DNA from 2 places in the Lacrimispora sp. 38-1 genome. Region 1 is predicted to be linked to the other one. Evidence: a T-box and tRNA genes for the amino acid it is inferred to sense, from the RefSeq annotation. Region 1 holds a T-box; the other holds one or more tRNA genes.
The links. A T-box is a leader RNA that pairs with one kind of tRNA and senses whether it is charged. The one in region 1 lies ahead of leuS (leucine--tRNA ligase), so its partner is inferred to be a tRNA-Leu.

Region 1 (11,568 bases):
CTCTCGGCAATTGCGCTTACAGACCACGATACAATAGAAGGCATCCCCGAAGCACAGAAAGCAGCAGAAAATCTGCCATTGGAAGTCATTCCCGGCATCGAGCTCTCCTGTGTTTATCTGGAAGAGGAAATTCACATTTTAGGGCTTTATGTCGATCTGACTGATAAAAAGTTTCTTGCAGAGACTGACAATTTAAAAGAGATCCGCATAAAAAGGAACCTGGAAATGATAAACCGGTTTCAAAATGCCGGAATTGATATCACGCTCCTGGAAGTGCAGGCCGGAAATCCTGATACAGTCATTACCCGGGCCCATTTTGCCCGTATCCTTTTGGAAAAAGGTTATGTCACAAGCATGGAGCAGGCATTTAAAAAATATTTAAGCTATCATGGCCCTTACTGTCCCAGGAAGGAAAAAATCACACCGGAGCATGCCATGAAACTACTGGGAGACTGTAACGCTTCACCTGTTCTCGCCCACCCTTACCAGTATCACCTGGGAGACAAAAAAACGGAAGAACTGGTCTCCTTTTTAAAACAACTGGGACTTCACGGTCTGGAGGTATACCACTCTTCCAATAATCAATATGAAAGCGGAAAGTTAAAAAAACTCGCAAAAAAATACCAGCTCTTTCCTACCGGCGGCTCTGACTTTCACGGAACCAACAAGCCAGACATTGACTTAGGTACAGGAAGAGGCGGTCTTCGTGTCTCAGCCCTGCTTCTTGATGATATCAAAAGAATACGGCAGGAGAAGGGGCTGTAAACCTCATCCTGCCCATATCATAAATTATCCGATTTTTCCTTCATCCATATAACGGGCAAGGTCTATGGCAAAGTACGTAATGAGAATGTCTGCCCCTGCACGAAAGATGCTCACTGCTGACTCACACACTGTTTTTTCTTCATCCATATAACCGGCTTTGGCAGCAGCCTTGATCATGGAATACTCTCCGCTCACACTGTAAGCTGCCACAGGCACATCTGTACGGTCTGCTACCTCACGAATGATATCCAGATAGGAAAGAGCCGGTTTCACCATTACGATATCCGCACCTTCGGCCACGTCAAGCTCCACTTCCTTTAACGCTTCCTTCCTGTTATGGTAATCCATCTGATAGCTTTTGCGGTCTCCGAAGGCAGGTGCCGACCCGGCGGCCTCCCGGAACGGTCCGTAAAAAGCAGAAGCATATTTGGCAGAATATGCCATAATCGGAACATTCACGAACCCTGCTTCATCAAGAGCCCGCCTTATGGAGCTGATCCTTCCATCCATCATATCAGACGGAGCCACCATATGAGCACCCGCGTTTGCATGAGAGACTGCAATGCGGTTTAGGTATTCCAGAGTCTGGTCATTATCCACATACTCTCCATCTAAAATCCCACAATGTCCGTGGGATGTATATTCGCACATACACACGTCAGTTATGATATAAACAGAGGGATAGAATTCCCTGATGTACCGGATGGTACGCTGCACAATTCCATTATCATCATATGCCTGGCTGCCGCAGCTGTCCTTTGATGCCGGTATTCCAAACAGAATCACCTTGTTAATTCCCGCAGATATAAGCTGATCAAGAATAACGTTCAGCCGGTCCACACTATATCGATACTGTCCTTCCATAGAAGGAATCTCTTCTACTATGCCTTCTCCATCCACCGCAAACAGCGGATAAACAAGGGACTGCCTGGATACTCTGGTCTCCCGAACCATCTTTCTTAAGGATTCAGATGTTCTGAGTCTTCTAGGTCTGAATAATAAATCCATTTCCATTACCTCCCTTTTATTCCTGTCCTATTATACACCCTCTCAAATAAGATTCAAGTAATTCTTGCGGCATTGGAAAAGATTGCTTATAATAGCAGATGTACAATATGAACCAGAAATGAGGTACTTTATTATGGAAGAATTCTATCAGGCAATCGAAGAAGCCATACGTAACACCGGATATGACGCACCGGTAAACGGGCAGGAAATCTACGATGAGATCTGTGATGAAATTGAAAGCAGGGAGCCGGGAGCTTACGTGTTTATGTCTAAAAAAACAGATGAAATTTTCTTTGAGTACAAGATTCAGATCTTTGAAGATCAGTTTAATTTAAGTGCCATTGACATTCACACCCCGGATCAGGTTTATCACGCTGACCTTGATTAACCGAAAAAGGATATCCGAACGACTGTATTCGTCTTCCGGATATCCTTTTTTTCTTACTGTTTCACTGTTTTTCCACGTTTTAAGCGTTCTTTCGCCCAAATTCTTTTATTCACGATTTCTCTTAAAACAGCATATAAGACGGAACAAAGCGGGATAAAAATCAGCATCCCCACAATTCCCATGGCGCTGCCGCCTATGGTTACCGCAACCAGAACCCAGATGGCAGGAAGACCAACCGAATTTCCCACCACATGAGGATAGATGAAATTTCCTTCAATCTGCTGCAGAACGAAAAAGATGATGAGAAACAGGGCAGCATCAAAGGGTTTTACCATCAGCATTAAAAAGGCCCCGATTGCACAGCCGATAAATGCCCCGAACATAGGAATCAGCGCGGTAAACGCAATCAGCACTCCAATAAGTAGTGCATACGGAAGACGCAATACCGATAATGTGATAAAGAACATACTTCCAAGTATGACTGCCTCCACGCACTGTCCTGCAAGAAAATTGGAAAAGGTACGACTGGCAAGACTTAATATTTCCAAAATTCTCTCAGATGCATGGTCAGGAAGAAATGCTTTCATAAGTTTTTTTATCTGCCTGGATAAATTTTCCTTCTGTAAAAGAATATAAACTGCAAACACCAGACCAATTGCAAAGGTGGTTACTCCGCTTATTATGCTTAAAGCTGCAGATATGGTGGAAGATAATACCGTTCCGGCGCCAACAGATAAAAATTGGACAATCTTCTCAAGATAAGATTTCCAGTCAATATGGATGTTGTTAATATAATCTGCTATTTCCGGATATTGGGAAAACAGCTTTTCTGCCTCTGCCTTTACTCCGTTCCAAAAAACGGGTAAACTGTACTGCAGGCTTAAGACTGTATCAAACAACTGGGGCATGACTACAAAAATAACCAGAAGTAAAATTCCGATTACAAACAAAAAGGTCAGGCACAGGCTTAAGGGACGGCGAAACTGACTTTCTTTTTTTACCGGCAGGACCCCTTCTATTGCGCGCATGGGAACATTTAAAACAAATGCCATGACACCTCCTAACAAAAAAGGGGTAAGAATCGCAACTGCCCGTACAAGAAGGGCAAATAAACTTCTATAATTAATACCTGCTACTACGGCAACCACAGTAAATACAATCAACCAGCGTATTTTTTTTATTGTGCTGTCATTTAATTCCATTCAATCCTCCTCTTAAAGCTCTTCTTTAAACACTTTCTGAATTTCCTGAAACGATGTCTGGAAGGTTCCCTGCGCCAACAGGGTGTTACCGCCACCGCGTCCATTTAATCTTTCATTTAACTGACGGCTGAGTGCCCGCATATCTGCCGTGCTGCTTCCTGCTGCATACTGATACAGACCTTCTTCCCCGGAACATACCAATACGATGCTGCCCTTTTTTTCTTCATACAGCATCGTGCAGAACTGTCTTAGCTGCACCGGCATAAGATTCTCTTCAAGTACCAGCAAAGGGGCGTCCGATTCCGGATATTCTGCCGCCTTTCGTACAAACAGCTCTCTGGTAAGGCGGTTTAAATCACCGTCCTTCCTGATTCCATCCTCTTTTAGCTTTGAAACCGCATCGGACACGCTGTCCGGCTTTGCCGATAATAATACGGAAATGTTCTGGACAGTCTTTAATTTTCTCCGGTAATCAAGCAGTGCCTCCCTGCCGCACAGCAGTGACACTCTCACCCCGCCTTTATAACGTGCCAGACCTGTAACTTTTAAGATGCCGATCTCTCCTGCAGTCATTACGTGGGTTCCGCAGCAGGCACATACATCCGCTCCCGGAAATTCAATAATCCGGACCTGTCCGCTTAATTCCTTCTTGCTTCTGTAATCAAGAGCATCCAGCTCTTCTTTTGAAGGATAAGTCTCAAGAACCGGTATATTCTGCCAGATCAGTTCATTGACCTCTGCTTCCACTTCTTCTAACTGCTCCATGGTCAAAGTTCCGTTAAAATCAACGGTCACTTCGTCTTTGCCCATATGAAATCCTATATTATCATAACCGTAATGCTTATGTACCACGCCTGAAAGCAAATGCTCTCCGGAATGATTCTGCATATGGCTGAATCTTCTCTCCCAGTCCAGGATTCCAGTTACCAGCGTCTTTTCCGGAATGGGCCTGTCCGTAATATGAACGATTCCCTCCGGCCGCTCCCTGACATCACAGACAAGGGCTTCTCCCAACGTTCCTGTATCCGCCGGCTGCCCTCCCCCCTCAGGGTAAAAGGCTGTCCTGTTTAACCGAACCAGATATTTTCCATCTTTATCCGGCCTGCACTCAACTACCTCTGCTTCAAATTTTTTCACGTAGGGTCTCTCATAATATAATTTTTCCATCTTTTACTCCTTTTAATCCTGTTGCTACTAATTATACACAACATTTCTTTAAGTTCAATCATATCAAATCTAAAATTTTTCAGAAAAAATGGAAACAGTGGCAAGCTGACTTTCATACACTTACAGTGTAAACAAATTATTTGGAGGAACCAATATGAGTGATCTGGCAGCAACTAACTGTGGATGCGGATGCGATTGCAACAACGGAGGATGCGGTAATAACGGTTGTAATATTATCTGGATTATCCTTCTTCTGTGCTGCTGCGGCGGTAATGGCTTCGGCGGCGGATGCGGCAACGGTTGTGGCGGTTGTGGCGGTTGTGGAAATGATGGTTGTGGCAGTTGGATTTGGATCATCATTCTTCTGTTCTGCTGCGGCGGCTGTGGCTTCGGCGGCGGATGTGGCGGCGGATTCGGCTGCTAAACAAAACATAAAGCAGGACCCGAACCATCTTTGGTTCGGGTCCTGTTTACGTTTACCCCCGGCTCTGTCCTTTCTCCTGCCCCGGTCTTGTAAAAGAAGCCTGATTCATTGTGCCTTCCTGGGTATTTCTGTTTTCTTTCTGTTTCATGCATTCATCATCAATTTCGTAAACTGCATTTCCATCTATGATTAATCGGTTTCTCATATATATCACTCTCCTGTAATACTAATATATGCGGCTGCATATATTGTCAACAAGAAAAGTAAGGATCTCTTGAAATGAATAACGATCAAAATGTCCATGCAAATGAATTAGACTCCCGTATCGGCGATAATCATCTTGATATGATGAAGGCTGCCCTGCCTTATATGAATGTTCCCCAGCAACGTTTTATCTCCACCTTTGTCAAATTCAGGGAACTGCAGCGTACCATAAACTTATTTGAGGATGATGAAGTGGCAGCTATGGGAATCTGCTCTGTAGGTGAAAAGGAGCGGTCTGACTCTCCCATCGAAATGTTAAACACCATCAAGCCTTATGCCAATCCTTCAGAGCAGGATTTAATTGATTTATTTATCAACATTTTCCAGGGATTTAACCTGGCAAACGCCTATTCGGAAGTTGTCCCCAGTTCTACAATTCCGCTGCAGGCACAGGCACAGCCGCAATCCCAGTCACAAAACCAGACTCATTCCGACGGACAAAACCGTTCCGGCAATTCCCACCGGCAGAACAATCCATTTGGCAGGATGCCCTTTGAGCAACTAAAGAACTTCATGCCGCCGGAACAGCAGTCACGCCTGGAAACCATGCAGCTTATGATGTCCGCCATGCAGCAGATGAATTAAAGTGTGACAGTCCCCCAGCCCGTTTTTTACATATTCACAGGAAAGGAAGCGTATCAACTTATGAATACCAACTGGAAACAGGACCCACGATTAAAAAATATGAATCCCCAGAAGCTATCCATGCTGACCGAATTTGCCAAGCGGGCAGAGTCCGCTCCAAAAGACCAGCTGTTCCCGACTCTTATGAGTCTGAGCGCGGAGGCCAGTCAGAAGGGCATACAGTTCAGCGATGAGGAGACGGATCTTCTTATTTCTATTATCAGTGCCAACATGAATCCAGGCGAACGGCAGCGCATAGAAACCATTCGCATGCTTTCAAAAAATATGATGAAGCGAAATGGAAAGAAATAAATTACCGGTGCCGGGACACAAGTCCTGGCACCGGTATTCTATACAAATATAGTATTTTACTAAAAACTTAGTGTTGCCATAAAAACTTGAATTAGTAACAGTGATAAATAAGATCTTCGAACACGCAGTCTGTATATATAACCAATGGTACAATATATCAGCCACATTTTCAGAACATTAATTGCTAATACTCCATCCTTAACAAATATCAGAATCGCAGCACTGATACAAATACTTCCAAGCAATATGACCAATCTAAGTATGTCCCCAACCCGGAACAATATATCTTTGAATTTTGTACGACTGGAAAAATACATGATACCATCTGAGTATATTCCTTTACCTTTTATAATATCGTGAAGATCACCTGTAAAATATAACAGAAAAATAAAATTCAACGCTAGGTAAAGCGCTATACTCAACTGATTGAAATATAAATCCCCTTTGTTTATCAATAATATTTTCAGCACCAGACTGATTACAGAAAGAACAAGTAATATTGAAATAAGAGCTGTAGATTTTTTTATGTGAATGCCAGGTAATTTACTTTGTTTTTTTACAATCATATCTGATTTCAATTCATCAGCGTCACTGGAGGGAATTCCAAATATGATACAATGATTGTTCTGGCATAGAATTTCCATTTTCTCAGCTTTCATTTCTTCAATTTGTGCATCTGTTTTATCATCTAGATGTTTGTGATAAATAACGCAAGACTTTGGTGCCCTGGCTTTTTCATAAAAAAATTTTAATATATTGCAGGATTCTCCTATTATACCGCAAATATGATATCCCTCTGCCATCTGCTTTTCTATCATTTCAGTCAAAGCGGCATTCTCATAAAATTGATAATTATTATATACAATTTTGCATTTGTTTTTCTGTCTCTCAAACATTGGAATCAATCCTCCTTCGCTTTGATTGAATTCTATCATTCAGCATATACCCGATGCGAAGAGTTATCAACCCAAATGCCAAAATTATATACATTGAGTGCCAAAATTAGCATATACCCCTGAAACATGCATTGAAGCTTTGAAGCAAAATAAGGACACTACAGCTGTACTTCTTCAGTCATAGTGTCCTTACTTAATGCTTAGAATTTTTTCTTAAAACTATTTACAGACAATATTTATAATCCTTCCGGGAACATAAATTTCCTTCACAATAGCCCCAGTAATCTTATCCGGAATCAGTGCTTTGCCCGCTTCAATTGCATCTTCCTTTGAAACATCTGCCGGAAGTTTTACCACAGCTCTTGTTTTTCCATTCACCTGAACGGCAACTTCGATTTCATCCTCTTTCATGGCCTCTTCACTCCACTCCGGCCATGTTGCATGGAACACGGAATCTGTGCCGCCAAGCTGCTGCCACAGTTCCTCTCCGATATGAGGGGCAAATGGTGCGAGAAGAATTACAAAGGTCTTTAATGTCTCTTTATCAATGCCGCCGGCTGTTTTTGCAAGCTCGATCAGTTTATTGTTATATTCCATAAAGCCGGAAATAACCGTATTTAAGTTAAACTGGTTGAAACGCTGTTCAATATCAAATACCAGTTTGTTGCGAAGACGGATCATTTCCTTTGTGGCTGCCACGTTCTGACCGCAGTTGTCTGATACCAGATTATAGAAACGGTTTAAGAAACGGCTGACACCTTCAATTCCTCTGTCATCCCACTCTGCATCTAACTCCGGCGGTCCTACAAAGAGCTCATACATACGGAGAGAATCACATCCATAATCCTGAACAAGCTCGTCGGGAGATACCACATTGCCCTTTGATTTGCTCATCTTAATTCCGTTTTTACCTGTAATCATTCCCTGATTAAACAGTTTGGTAAACGGCTCATCAAAATCCACCACACCGATGTCAGATAAAAACTTGGTGTAGAAACGGGAATAAAGAAGATGGAGAACCGCATGCTCCACACCCCCGATATACATATCAACAGGAAGATATTTATCTGCCTTTTCCCTGGATACCAGTTCCTTATCATTGTGGCTGTCTACGTAACGGAGGAAATACCAGGAAGAACCCGCCCACTGAGGCATGGTATTTGTCTCTCTCTTTGCAGCTGCACCACATACCGGACAGGTGGTGTTTACCCACTCGTCAATATCAGCAAGAGGAGATTCTCCTGTACCAGTGGGCTGATAGCTTTCCACTTCCGGAAGAGTGAGAGGAAGCTGGTCTTCCGGTACCGGAACATTGCCGCAGTGAGGGCAGTGAATGATCGGAATCGGCTCACCCCAGTAACGCTGTCTGGAAAATACCCAGTCACGAAGCTTGAAGTTCACCGTTTTCCTGCCAAGGCCTCTTGCTTCGATCATGGCAGGTGCTTCCTTTTTAAGAACTGCTGATTCCATGCCGTTCCATTCTCCGGAATTGATCATGGTTCCGTTTGCCTCTGTATAGGCCTCTGTCATGTTCTCAATTTCTTTGCCGTCTTTTGCAATTACCTGAATGATGGGGATATTGAATTTGGTTGCAAATTCAAAGTCTCTGTCATCATGAGCCGGAACGCACATGATTGCGCCTGTACCGTAGTCACCAAGTACGTAATCGGAAATCCAGATCGGAACCTTTGCACCGCTTAATGGATTCATGGCATAGCTGCCAGTAAATACACCGGTTTTTTCCTTATCCTGCAGACGGTCAACATTGGATTTCATGGATGCATCATAGATATACTGGTCCACTGCTGCTTTTGTTTCCGGTACTGCAAGGGAAGACGCAAGCGCATGCTCCGGTGCGAGCACCATAAAGGTTGCTCCGTATAACGTATCAGGTCTTGTGGTGTAAACCGTAATGGCCTCTTCCCGTCCTTCTACTTTAAAGTCTACTTCTGCACCGTAAGATTTTCCAATCCAGTCCGTCTGCATCTTCTTAACCTTTTCCGGCCAGTCAAGCTTATCCAGGTCATTTAAAAGGCGGTCTGCATAAGCAGTGATTTTTAACATCCACTGCCTTAAGTTCTTTTTCGTTACTGTGGTTCCACAGCGCTCGCAGCAGCCGTTTACCACTTCCTCATTGGCAAGACCAGTTTTACAGGAAGGACACCAGTTAATGGGGAATTCCTTTTCATAAGCCAGACCCTTCTTAAACATCTGGACAAAAATCCACTGAGTCCATTTGTAAAATGCCGGATCTGTGGTATTGACTTCCATATCCCAGTCATAAACAGCAGCAATCTCATTAATCTGTCTTTTAATATTGCTCACATTCTCAGCTGTAGATTTTGCCGGATGGACACCCATTTTAATTGCATAATTTTCTGCCGGAAGACCAAACGCATCCCAGCCCATTGGGTGAATGACATAATGACCCTTTAAAATCTGATAACGGCTCCATACGTCAGAAATTACATAACCTCTCCAGTGGCCTACATGAAGACCGCTGCCGGACGGATAAGGGAACATATCCAGACAATAATATTTTGGTTTTTTTCCATCGTCAACATTGATCGGGTTCTTCGCCCAATTCTCACGCCATTTTTTTTCAATGGCACTGTGGTTATAAGATGATGCCATAACAATATTCCTCCTTTTGTGAAAGGGATTTCCCCTGTTTTAACATTCACGGGTATATCAGCATAAAAAAAGCGCCTCCAACCGTAATAAAACGGCTATAGAGACGCAGAATCTACCGCGTGGTACCACTCTATTTCATACAAATGTATGCGCTCAACCGGACAGACTCTCCTGTCCGCCCGCTGTAACGGTTGGGATTCCGGCTATACCTACACAAAAGCCATGGCTTTCTTCAGTATGCTACTCAAAGGCCAGTTCAGCTGTCTTCCCCAACCGGCTCTCACCAACCGCCGGCTCTCTGAATGCTTCAGACTGCTTACTACTCCTAATCACAGTATTTTTGCTAACTGTAAATGTAACATAATTGCCCGAATGTGTCAACCCGATTTTATGAAAACTCTGCGACAACAAAGGAAATGGCAGACAATACAAAAAATAATATCATTCCAACATTCAAAAATAGAACTTTACCCGCTCCTCTGCCCCATACCGCTTCGTCGCCCTGCCAGAAAATCCAGTCACCCTTTGTGATAAAAAACAACACGATCCCCGCAAGCATGGACCCGTATAGAAGCAGAGCATAGATGACTACAAATGCTAAGTTATTCTGAATAAAAATTGCTGCGACTGATCCCAGGAAGTTAATGATCATATGAAACAGAATGGTATAGCGAAGCCGCCCTGTTCTGGTATAAATGTAACCAAACACAAGACCAATTCCAAATGCATAGAAGAACTGATAAAAATTCCCATGGCAGAGCCCAAAAATCACGGCAGATACCAGAATAGCAGCTTTATCTCCATATCTTCGGATGCGGTCAATCAAGAGTCTGCGAAAGAGAAATTCTTCACAGACCGGCGCCATAACCACCATAATTGCAAAGATAGTTCCTGTATTCAGTCCTTTAAGCACTTCCTCAACCGGATTGATCATGGGCTTTCCTTCCAGAGCACTGATGACAGTCATGAGAAGCCGTCCCAATAAATTTCCGGCAATCAATGCGCTGATGCAGATAAAAAAAGAACAGATCAACAGCTTTTTTCCCGCGCTCCGGCTTACCGGTTTATGGGTGACAGGCATATTTTTAATAATTAAAAATAAAACCAGCCCTCCTGCTGCATAATTTGCCAGAGAAGCAGCAAACAGATACCAGCCCCGTGGCAAATTAAAAATTCCAGCCTGATCAAATACATGAATCATTACTTTTAAAGCTATCTGTAAAACAATTGATGCACTAAGAAAACCGGTATATCCGATTCCTATTCTTCCAAAAACTTTTTTTGCGGCCCTCGTCTCTTCCACTAAAAACCTTACCTCCTGTTTAACTGATACCAGTTTAGCACAGATTGTTCAATTACGCAATTCATCCGGAATGCCGCAGCCTGATTAAGAAAAAGGCGGATCCAATTTATTCTTTGGATCCGCCAGTGTTATCACTTCATTTAAACATCCATACGGTCAACCTTGGCTGCCCGTTCCTCTACCTCTTTCTTCTGTACATCTCCCGGAGCCAGTTCATAGCGGCTGAACTCATATTCAAAAGTACCGATACCGCCTGTCATGGAACGAAGGTCTGTATTATAGCCAAACAGCTCAGATACGGGTATATCGGCTTCAATGACCTGCTTTCCATGGTGATTGGAGTTCATTCCCAGAACCCGTCCTCTTCTCCGGTTTAAATCTCCCATGACATCTCCGGTAAACTTATCCGGCACTGTGACTTTTAAGGATGCGATTGGTTCCAAGAGCACCGGATTGGCGTCCATAAAGCCTTTTTTAAAGGCAAGCGTTGCTGCCATCTTAAAGGCAAGCTCTGAGGAATCCACCGGATGATAGGAGCCATCAGTCAGAGTCGCTTTGATCCCCACAACGGGATATGCAGC
Region 2 (11,568 bases), on a different contig from region 1:
CCGGTTAAGATCTGGATCGAAGATGAGTATGTAAGAGCGGTGAAAGGCGGAATCGGTGAAGCAAAGACCGGCGGAAACTATGTTGCTTCCCTGGCTTCCCAGGTGAAAGCCCATGATGAAGGATATTCCCAGGTGCTGTGGCTTGACGGTGTTCACCGCAAATACATTGAAGAAGTGGGCGCCATGAATATTTTCTTTAAGATAAACGGTGTTGTGATCACTCCTGAACTAAACGGCAGCATTCTTCCAGGCGTTACAAGAGATTCTGTTCTTTCCCTGTGCAGAGAATGGGGAATTAAGGTCGAAGAGCGGAAGATCTCTGTAGATGAAGTGGTGGCTGCAGCCAGATCAGGAGAGATGGAAGAGTGCTTTGGAACCGGAACGGCAGCAGTCGTTTCACCTGTTGGGGAGCTTCGGTTTGAGGAAGAGAGAATGTCCATCGGGGGAGGAAAGATCGGTGAACTCACCCAGAGATGCTATGATACCATTACCGGTATCCAGCTTGGCAGGCTGACAGGACCTGCAGGATGGAGCGTTGAGGTAAAATAATATAAAAAAGAACCACCGGCGGGGCCTTACAGCACCGCCGGCAGTTTTGCCTGGAGGCTTAAAGAGGAGTTTTTATGACAGCAGTACTAATGAGGGCAGCAGCCTTTGTGGCGATAATTATAATGGGCTATTTACTGAAACGGGCAGGTTTTTTTCAGGCAAAAGATTTTTATCTGATTTCCAGAGTGGTGATAAAGATCACTCTTCCGGCTGCCATCGTTTCCAATTTCAGCAAAATTACCATGGAGCGTTCCCTGCTTGCCATGTGTGTCATTGGAATTTTGTGTAATTTTGTAACAATAGGGATCGGATATATAACCAATATTTCCCGCTCAGGAGACAGCAAGGCCTTCGCCATGCTCAATATGTCCGGCTATAATGTGGGAAATTTCACCATGCCTTTTGTGCAGAGCTTCCTAAGCCCTGTAGGCTTTGCGGCAACCAGTCTTTTTGATGCAGGCAATTCTGTGATGTGTACTGGCCTTACCTATTCTCTTGCCAGCATGGCAGCAGGAGGTGAGGAGAAGCCTTCTTTTAACAAGGTTGTAAAAAAACTTTTTTCCTCAGTCCCGTTCGATTCTTATGTGATCATGACAATTTTAGGTCTTCTAAAGATCAAGCTTCCAGGTATCATAATCAGCTTTGCAGACACTGCAGGAGCAGCCAATGCATTTCTGGCTCTGCTTATGCTTGGTATTGGATTTGAAATCCGTATGGAAAAAGAAAAAATAAAAAGAATTATCCAGATACTTGGAATGAGATATGCAATTGCAATCACAATGGCTGTGGGCTTTTACTTTTTCACCCCCTTTAGTCTGGAGATTCGTCAGACGCTTGCCATAGTCACACTTGGTCCGGTTGCGGGCATATCACCAGCATTCACAGCCGAACTAAAAGGCGATATTGAAATGGCAAGTGCCGTTAATTCCCTGTCAATCATAATCAGCATTGTGGCAATTACAACGGCTCTAATTGTCCTTTTATAAGAAAATATTTCGTGACGCTTGACAAAACGTTTTTGAGTGTTATAATTTAGGCATAGAAATGCAATTAAGATAAAGCGGTGACAAGACCAGTATCCTGACAGGAGAGCTCAGAGAGAGGCACATACGGTGAAAGTGCCTTGCCGGAATATCAGGAGAAGACCAGCTTGGAGCGTCCCTTAATCGGGAACGGTGATTCCGTTATCATCAGTATAAGTGGTTTGAATGAGTGAATCATTCTTTCAAGTAGGGTGGAACCGCGATTTATTAAGTTGGAATCGTCCCTTTCTGTATGGAAACATATGGAAAGGGGCTTTTTTTATTTGATCCATGATTTAAAATAATTGGTAAAGGAGATTAGAACAATGAAGATTACGTTAAAAGACGGTTCGGTCAAAGAGTATGATCATGCAATGTCAGTCATTGATATCGCTTCTGATATCAGTGAAGGACTTGCCAGAAATGCCTGTGCAGGCGAGATAGATGGAGAGGTTGTTGATTTACGGACTACAGTAAATAAGGACTGCAGTTTAAGCATTTTAACGGTCAGCGATCCGGCAGGTCTTGCTGCTTACCGCCATACTGCCAGCCATATTCTGGCCCAGGCAGTAAAGAGACTTTATCCCCAGGCCAAACTTGCCATTGGACCTTCTATCGAGAATGGATTTTACTATGATTTTGACAATCCTTCATTTTCCAGAGAAGATCTTGATAAAATCGAAGGAGAAATGAAAAAGATCATCAAAGAAGGGGAAGCCATTGAGCGTTTTACCCTTCCAAGAGAAGAAGCGGTTAAATTTATGGAAGAAAAGGGTGAGCCTTACAAGGTGGAACTGATTTTAGATCTTCCCGAGGGAGAAGAGATCTCTTTTTATAAGCAGGGAGATTTTACCGATCTTTGCGCAGGACCCCACCTTATGAGCACAAAGCCGATCAAGGCATTTAAACTGACTTCATCCTCCGGCGCATACTGGAGAGGAAGCGAAAAGAATGCCATGCTTGCCCGTATTTACGGAACAGCATTCTCAAAGAAAGACGAGTTAAATGAATATCTGGAATATTTAGCTAATATCAAAAATCGTGATCACAACAAGCTTGGCCGTGATTTAGAGCTGTTTACCACTGTTGATGTGATTGGTCAGGGTCTCCCCCTTTTAATGCCAAAGGGTGCCAAGATCGTTCAGACCATGCAGAGATGGATTGAGGATGAAGAGGAGAGACGGGGTTATATGAGAACCAAGACACCTCTTATGGCAAAGCGGGATTTGTATATTATCTCTGATCATTGGGATCATTATAAAGAGGGTATGTTCGTTCTTGGGGATGAAGAAAAGGATGATGAAGTATTTGCTCTTCGTCCCATGACATGTCCATTCCAGTATTACGTGTACAAACAGAGCCAGAAGTCTTACCGCGATCTTCCATGCAGATATGGTGAAACATCAACTCTGTTTAGAAATGAAGATTCGGGAGAGATGCATGGACTTACCCGGGTACGTCAGTTTACTATTTCCGAAGGCCATTTAATCGTTCGTCCCGATCAGATTGAGGAAGAGTTCAAAGGCTGTGTGGATCTTGCAAAGTACTGCTTAACGACTCTTGGTCTGGAAGGAGATGTAACTTACCGGATGTCCAAGTGGGATCCTGACAATGCCAGCCATTACCTTGGAACTCCTGAGATGTGGGATGAAGTACAGGACATGATGCGTAAGATCCTGGATCACATTGGAATTGAGTATACGGAAGCAGTGGGAGAAGCAGCGTTCTATGGTCCGAAGCTGGATATCCAGGCTAAGAATGTATATGGCAAGGAAGATACGATGATTACCATCCAGCTGGATATGTTCCTGGCAGAGCGTTTTGACATGAGCTTTGTAGATAAGGATGGAACGAAGAAACGTCCTTATATTATTCACAGAACATCCATAGGCTGCTATGAAAGAACTCTTGCATGGCTGATTGAAAAGTACGAAGGCGCGTTCCCGACCTGGTTATGTCCGGAGCAGGTCCGTGTACTTCCGATTTCCGAAAAATATCATGAGTATGCAGCTAAAGTTGCTGATCAGCTGAAAGCAAACGGAATTCTTGCAACAGTAGATGAGCGTTCTGAAAAAATCGGCTATAAGATCCGCGAGGCCCGTCTTTCAAAACTGCCGTATATGCTGGTAGTGGGACAGAAAGAGGAGGAAGACGGTGTGGTTTCCGTACGCAGCCGTTTTAACGGAGATGAAGGACAGCGGCCGATTGCAGACTTTATTGACGATATCTGTAAGGAGATCCGTACAAAAGAAATTAAAAAGGTCAATGTAACAGAAGAATCCAAATAATATCATATGATTCCGTGGGAGAAGAACGATTCATGAGAATAGTTTCCTCTCCCGCGGCGCATAATACCTCCTGAAAGAAAATCTCAATAAAAATTCCAGGAGGAAATGAATATGACAAAATTGGACTGCAATGTAACAAGTTGTTTGCATAATTCTGATAATTGCTGTTGCAAGTCTGCAATTATTGTGGAAGGCTCCCAGGCCAAAGATACGATTGATACCTGCTGCGGCAGTTTTGATGAGAACAAAGACGGTTCCTTCCATAACTTATTCAAAACACCGGAGAGCAGGCTGGAAGTGGACTGTGAAGCAGTTAACTGCGTATACAATGAAGGCCGTCACTGTTCGGCAGAGCATATCGGCATTGCAGGTGATGGTGCAAGAGAAGCGGGACATACAGAATGCGCTACATTTAAGACCAGATAACAGTAAAAAAAGACAAAGGCAGGCTGGCAGAAGTCCGGCAGGTCTTTGTCTTTCTTCTATATTAATTACAAAGGGCAGTTATAATGATTTCAGCCATAAATTAAAGCGAAAAAACATTGACATATCACAAATTGTGTAGTATTATAATAAAAGTTGTGGAAACAACAGACAGGAAAGTAGGTATCCGCCTCACCACGGCACGAGTAAGTGTCCCTGGTTCATAGCCTTTGATACATAGGTGTACTGTGTAGAGACTTTGGTGGTGGATAGCGTTTGTCTATCTACTTTTTTTATGCCTAAAGGCAGCAATGTGATTCCGACCAATACACACACAATATAATGGAGGTGCACGACAATTAGCGATTTAATGATTAATGAACAGATCAGAGATAAAGAAATTCTGTTGATTGGTGAAAACGGAGAAAAGCTTGGAGTTATGGCAACCAAAGACGCCATGCAGATGGCAAAAGAAGCAGAGCTTGATTTAGTTAAAATTGCTCCTACCGCGAAACCACCGGTTTGCAAGATCATCGATTACGGTAAGTATCGTTATGAGCTGGCAAGAAAAGAAAAAGAAGCTAAAAAGAAACAGAAGGTAATCGAAATAAAAGAAGTTCGTTTATCTCCCAACATTGATACAAATGATTTGAATACAAAGATGGGCGCCGCAAGGAAGTTCCTCGAAAAAGGAGATAAAGTGAAGGTAACCTTACGTTTCAGAGGTCGTGAGATGGCGCATATGTCAAAGTCAAGATATATTTTAGATGATTTCGCTGAGAAGTTATCCGATATTGCGACAATCGACAAACCATCGAAAGTGGAAGGAAGAAGCATGGTTATGTTTTTAACCGCAAAACGCTAAAAGAACATTATCAAGGAGGAAAATACAATGCCTAAATTAAAAACAAGCAAATCAGCTGCAAAACGTTTCAAAGTTACAGGTACAGGAAAGCTTGTAAGAAATAAAGCTTACAAATCTCACATCTTAACTAAGAAGTCTACTAAGAGAAAAAGAAATCTTAGAAAAGATATTGTTGCTGATGCAACCAATGCAAAAGTAATGAAAAAGATTTTACCATATTTATAGAATTCTAAGTTGAGAAGGAGGAAAGACCGATGGCAAGAATTAAAGGCGGTATGAACGCTAAGAAAAGACATAACAGAGTGTTAAAGATGGCTAAAGGCTATAGAGGCGCTCGTTCCAAACAGTATAGAGTAGCAAAGCAGTCCGTAATGAGAGCTTTAACAAGTTCTTATGCAGGCAGAAAAGAAAGAAAGAGACAGTTCAGACAGTTATGGATTGCCCGTATCAATGCAGCAGCACGTATCAACGGCGTATCCTACAGTGTATTTATGCATGGATTAAAGCTGGCTGGTGTTGATTTAAACAGAAAAGTATTAGCTGATATGGCTGTTAATGATGCAGAAGGCTTCGCAAAATTAGCTGAGCTTGCAAAATCCAAAGTAGCTTAATCGCAGATTCAAACCTCGAAAACCTCGTGTTTACGGGGTTTTTTTATTTTTAAAACCCGTTTAAAAAGAGTTGTTTTTGATTCGTAATTTCTACTCATATTTGTTAGCATATATGTTTCTTGTAAATTAACATTTTTTCTTTCAATTAATATAAATTCACTGGCTCTTAGACCGGCATAAATCATCATAAATATTATATCGACAAAAGGTAAAAAATGAAAAATAGTGTTACTAATTATAAGTCTAAAACGTTTATATAATAGAGGGTATTCAAAAACGTATGTTTATTCCAGCAGTTTTAAGGATTAGGTGATTGATATAAAAGTTAAAATTATAAATATTATAAGTTATATTGTTATCATTGCGGGATTGATAATGGGAGAAAAAGTATCCACTAACGCCACGCTGTGGAATATTATCAAATCAGAATTTTGGAAGATAATTTTTATAATCTCTGTAGGTATTATCACAGAAGTGGTTGTTGGATATTATCGAAAAAATAAATGAAATAAGTAATGCACGGTTTGATGAGCATTCACCTTCAAAATTAGTTTAACGCAGTAAGGTACAATGAAAACATAATATTGTGAGTTGGTAGAATAATATGGTATAATAATTACCACTTTGAATTAATAAAAGAGATAATCTAAATTAAATAGGTTATAACACTTGTCGGTGTTTAATAAATATTAAAGAAAGGGGCTTGGTAAGTATGACAAACAAAACTAATTGGAGGGGAAGTTATATTTAGCCCTCTATCATATGGAGGTACTAAAATGTTTTTTAAAGAACTTGAAACTGATAGATTGTTTCTGAAAAATATCTCATTGCATGACAGAGAGTTTATACTAGAACAATTCTCAAACAACGAAGTAAATCGATATTTGTTCGACGCTGAGCCAATTGCAGATATCTTAGGTGCTGACGAAATTATTAATTTTTATATACAATCAGAGCCAAGAGCACAGCATCGGTGGATTCTGGTAAGAAAGAGTGATGGGACAAAAATCGGCACATGTGGTTTTCATTGTTGGAATAAATCCAAGGGCTTTTGTGATATTGGGTATGACCTTTACCCAGATTATTGGGGAAAGGGTTATATGGTTGAAGCGCTGAAAGCAATATGTGCATTTGCTCGAAATGATATGAAAGTAAGAGACATAAATGCTTGTATTTTTATTGAGAATGATAAGTCAATTATGCTTGCTGAAAAGTTGGGCTTTACTTTTAACGGGCAGATAAAAGATGAAATTTTTCGTGATGAAAAATACCCGCATAAAATTCTGACCCTTAATTGCACCATATAGTATGAGTAACTGGAAAGAACACACATTTTGATTTATTAAATGATCTATTATAAATTCTTAAGGTTATCTCCTCTTAAATAAGGGATTCCGGAACAGAAAGGAAGTAAAAATATAATTCTTGCTTCCTTTCTGTATTAATCCTGTCATACGATACACGTATCATAAATGCTTTCTTCCCACCAGCCAAAGGCTATTCTGCCAGAGGCAGAAGATGTTGGAGCTTCTGGCGTAGAGAGGAATATCAATAAAGAACCTCCCGGAGGGAATATTAGTTTACCATTTTCACTCTCTACCAGGGTTGCTTCCGGTAGAGCCCTGCGAACAAATGCTTTTACGCCTCCGGAAGGCTCCCCTTCAACATTTGAAGCATATTGCAACTTTATTTTTGGTTCTGGCAAAGGCATAAGGGCAGTATTGGTAGGCGATACCAAATCTGAATCAGTCGGTGTACCAGGTGGAGTTGCATTAAACCAAAATTGGGCGCGGTAAGGAGCTTCCGATATATCTGTAACAGTCCACACATTTACATATAAGTTTACCTGGGAGCAGCACGGATTATATAATCTGGCCCAGGCGCTGGTATTGCTGCCAAAAGACAAGTTATCTGCATATCCGATAAAATATTCCCCTTGCAGCGACTTGTAAAGTTCTATTGGTACATCCACTTTTTTAGGTAATATGCACGTATCGTAACGGCATATATAATTATCCATATTACCACATCACCTTTCTGAATTGTTACTGTTTAACGGTCTGGCTGCGGGGGAGCTTTCTTTGTCAGGAGCAGGTGAACATATCGATCCGGTTTAACGATATTCCTGCATATGACCAGCCAAATCTTCTGTCCCAGCGAAAGCCTGAGACGCTGTTACGCCATATTTGAATTGGAAAGAACCAGAACTCCTGTCCGTTGCTCATCCATATATAGGTAAAGCGCCCGATACAATTTCGCATTGAACCAGGGCTCACCATTTTTGTAGCAGATCGGGCCTGGGCAGGTTTTGGCGGTGCGGCTGATGGCGGAGGGCCCATAGGCACTGGTCCGCCTGGAGGGGTGCCGTAAGGTGGGAATGGGGGCATATTCTACACCCTTTCGTTTTATATTAATATTATTATATGTAATATAAGATTTGCAGTTAATAAAAACTGAAAAAGAACGCAGAGGGGCGGAAGTCTACAGGAGATTGAGACTTCCGCCCGGAAATGCGGGTGCTGGGGACAGCACCTAAGTACTACCTTAACAGGTATGTACATTTATATATATGATTCAATATGAAATATTATGCGATGATTTTAAACAATAAAAAAATCACACGAAACGTGTGATTAAAAAACTCCCCGAGTAGGACTTGAACCTACGACCCAACGGTTAACAGCCGTTTGCTCTACCGACTGAGCTATCGAGGAATATATGACCTATTATACTCTAAAAGTAAAATATGTCAAGAAAAAACTCTTGGTTATTAAGAGTAAGTGCGGGAGATGGGACTTGAACCCACACGATCATACAACCACAAGATCCTTAGTCTTGCCTGTCTGCCAATTCCAGCACTCCCGCACAACGAAAGTAATTTTACCATCTTTAACAAGAATTGTCAATATTATTTAAAAAATATATACAAAAAAATAATTTTCAAAATAATTGAAAATCAGGTTGACAGAAAAGAGCATGTATACTATAATAGCTATTGTCGCTGAAAGAGATGACAGCGCAATGCAGAAGTGGCGGAATTGGCAGACGCGCACGGTTCAGGTCCGTGTGGTAGCAATACCTTGAGGGTTCAAGTCCCTTCTTCTGCACGAACCTTATTGATTGTCATAGCTGTAAGGTTTCCTATAATATGACATGCGGGAGTGCTGGAATTGGCAGACAGGCAAGACTAAGGATCTTGTGGTTGTATGATCGTGTGGGTTCAAGTCCCATCTCCCGCATTAACGGGCAGTTTTTCATTCGTGAAGAACTGCTTTTTTTGTGCGATTTAATTGTAATAATAAATTTCTGTAATGGTAAGATAAAGATAAATAATTTTAACTTATCATTACAGAATGCTATAATCATAATCAGAAAAGGAAGCAGCAATAAAAAAAGACTATTGCAAAAGAAAGGATAAGAAAATGAGATATGATCTGATTGTGATTGGCGGAGGGCCTGCCGGTATTAGTTCATCAATTTATGCGGCCAGCAGGGGAGTTAAGGTACTGGTACTGGAGAAAGAGCAGGTTGGAGGTATTATAGGGAAAGTATCCACAGTAACCCATTACTCTGCTTTAATGGAGAAGGAAACAGGCTCCACTTTTGCAAAACGCCTGGAAACCCAGGCGCTAAATGCCGGAGTCCATATACAGTATGAGACTGTAATGCAGGTATGTCTGTATGGAACAGAGAAAAAGGTAGTGACAGATCAGAATACTTATGAGTCAGCAGCAGTTATTCTGGCAAATGGCTCCTCTCCCAAAAATCTTAATATACCGGGGGAGAAACAACTTCTGGGAAAAGGTATGGGTTTAAAAGCTTTGAAAGATGGGAATCTGTATGAAGGCAGAAACATCTACGTGGTGGGTGGTGGAGACGGCGCTTTAAAAGAAGCACTCTATCTTGCTGGATTTGCCAGAAAGCTTACAGTTATTCATTTTGAGAATAAGCTTGGGGCGATTTATGAGTTTACAAAAAAGCTGGAATTACTGGAAAATGCAGAAGTAAAGCTGGAAAAAAATCTTACAGCGGTTTTTGGTAAAGACCGTGTGGAAGCACTGGAGCTGACGGATGTGGTTACAGGAGAAAAAGAGCGCATTGAAGATCCTGGGTGCGGCATATTTACTTATATTGGTACAACGCCCAATACAGAATTATACAAAGAACTGGATCTTGTGGACCATTATATACCTGCAAATGAAAAAATGGAAACAAAAATAGCAGGTGTCTATGCAGCCGGAGATATTCGGGAGAAGCAGATTCGCCAGGTGGCCACTGCAGTTTCAGATGGTGCAATAGCAGGTATCAATTCTGCAGCTTACATTCTGTCCCATGGTAATTAATAAATATAAAAAAGTGCTTGCTTATTTTGGAAAAGTATAGTATTATAATTGTACGAATTGATTCATCAATTTGTGCAATTATAAGAGCAGAAGTGGCGGAATTGGCAGACGCGCACGGTTCAGGTCCGTGTGGTAGCAATACCTTGAGGGTTCAAGTCCCTTCTTCTGCATATTGAAAATGCCCTGTATGAGAATTACAGGGCATTTATTTTATTCACTATTTGCCATGGACATACCAGGCTCATAAACGGAATACTGGTTTCGGCCATGTTTCTTTGCATGATAAAGTGCGATATCCGCTTTTCTGTATAATTCTTCAAACGTGACTCCATCCTCCGGATAGGCGGCAGTTCCCAGACTTCCGGATATATGCACTTCCGGTTCCAGGGCACTCCCGATCAGACTGCATAAATTTTCTAAGCGGGAATACAGATCCATGCTGTAAGAGACATCTTTCAGAAGAATTATAAATTCATCGCCCCCTAAGCGGCCGAAGATATCTTCTCTCCTGAGCGCAGATTTAAGTCTTGATGCGGCCCGATGGAGTGCCTTATCTCCAAACTGGTGTCCATAGCTGTCATTTAACTGTTTAAACTGGTCAATATCCAGCATGATAAGGATGTGGTGCCCCTTGCTGCTGTTTAAGATAAGACGGATTGCGTAAATGGCAGCTGATCGGTTTAACAGTCCGGTCAGACAGTCCTGCCGTGACAGCTCGTGTAAAGTCAGTGTCTCCCGCTTTGAAGCATCAATATCTTTGATCAGGATAAAAGCTTTGATGGTGTCTGTATAAGGGTCTGTTACAATCTGTACCATACCAAGAGTCCAGCAGACACTGCCATCAGCCCTTAAACGGCGATGTTCCAGCCGGAGAGAGCGGTTGCCCTGGTAGTACTGAAAAAGTAAGTACTCCTTGTTGAAGAAATTTAAGTAAAGTTCTTTGTCTTCCTCATAAATTTCATGCTCTGCAATGTAATTCATGATATCAGCAAAGGATTTTTTTGCGTCCTCGGGAACATTACAGGTCATTTCTCCGATTATTTCCTCAAAGAGATCTGATTTTGTATTGTACTCGTAATAACCGATGCAGTCTTTTTTCTGTTCCTGCATATACTCCGCCCAGCGCTGATATGCCAGCTCTTTTTCATATTGATCCGTAATATCCTGATAGGAAATAATACCGCGCAGGGGCTTTTTTTCTTCCGTATATACCAGTGAATAATGCTTTGAGAACCAGTGGTATTTTCCGGATCCGGTCTTAAGTCTGACAACACATTCCCCTTCCGGAGTACCCCGCTCCATTTCTTCATAAAATTCCAGAAAGTCTTTCATACTTTCCTCATGTACGATGCCATTTTCAATTAAATATTCCGGAGAAAGGGGCATGGTGAAATGGGCTGGAAAGTTTCTGGTAAATTCTGAGGAAGGAGAAAGGGTTCTGTTTGGGATATCATAGATACATACAAT

Region 2: it encodes a tRNA-Leu, which carries the amino acid that the T-box ahead of leuS (leucine--tRNA ligase) is inferred to sense. The anticodon was not compared.

Annotation. Positions count from the first base shown of each region.
Region 1 is NZ_JBANEW010000053.1:198,425-209,992, reverse strand. It holds gene V7D18_RS13675 (PHP domain-containing protein) at 1-765, shown strand, start outside; gene hemB (porphobilinogen synthase) at 790-1,773, opposite strand; gene V7D18_RS13665 (hypothetical protein) at 1,907-2,161, shown strand; gene V7D18_RS13660 (AI-2E family transporter) at 2,215-3,363, opposite strand; gene V7D18_RS13655 (alanyl-tRNA editing protein) at 3,376-4,530, opposite strand; gene V7D18_RS13650 (hypothetical protein) at 4,685-4,954, shown strand; gene V7D18_RS13645 (hypothetical protein) at 5,007-5,159, opposite strand; gene V7D18_RS13640 (hypothetical protein) at 5,234-5,803, shown strand; gene V7D18_RS13635 (hypothetical protein) at 5,864-6,154, shown strand; gene V7D18_RS13630 (hypothetical protein) at 6,214-7,050, opposite strand; gene leuS (leucine--tRNA ligase) at 7,270-9,684, opposite strand; T-box leader at 9,781-10,026, opposite strand; gene V7D18_RS13620 (CPBP family intramembrane glutamic endopeptidase) at 10,073-10,987, opposite strand; gene V7D18_RS13615 (elongation factor G) at 11,128-11,568, opposite strand, start outside.
Region 2 is NZ_JBANEW010000058.1:103,188-114,755, forward strand. It holds gene V7D18_RS16055 (branched-chain amino acid aminotransferase) at 1-549, shown strand, start outside; gene V7D18_RS16060 (AEC family transporter) at 624-1,535, shown strand; gene thrS (threonine--tRNA ligase) at 1,898-3,859, shown strand; gene V7D18_RS16070 (DUF1540 domain-containing protein) at 3,971-4,285, shown strand; gene infC (translation initiation factor IF-3) at 4,653-5,147, shown strand; gene rpmI (50S ribosomal protein L35) at 5,175-5,372, shown strand; gene rplT (50S ribosomal protein L20) at 5,402-5,758, shown strand; gene V7D18_RS16090 (GNAT family N-acetyltransferase) at 6,535-7,065, shown strand; gene V7D18_RS16095 (DUF6143 family protein) at 7,209-7,778, opposite strand; gene V7D18_RS16100 (hypothetical protein) at 7,843-8,097, opposite strand; tRNA gene V7D18_RS16105 (tRNA-Asn) at 8,400-8,472, opposite strand; tRNA gene V7D18_RS16110 (tRNA-Leu) at 8,540-8,623, opposite strand; tRNA gene V7D18_RS16115 (tRNA-Leu) at 8,782-8,865, shown strand; tRNA gene V7D18_RS16120 (tRNA-Leu) at 8,914-8,997, shown strand; gene V7D18_RS16125 (NAD(P)/FAD-dependent oxidoreductase) at 9,145-10,101, shown strand; tRNA gene V7D18_RS16130 (tRNA-Leu) at 10,188-10,271, shown strand; gene V7D18_RS16135 (diguanylate cyclase domain-containing protein) at 10,312-11,568, opposite strand, start outside.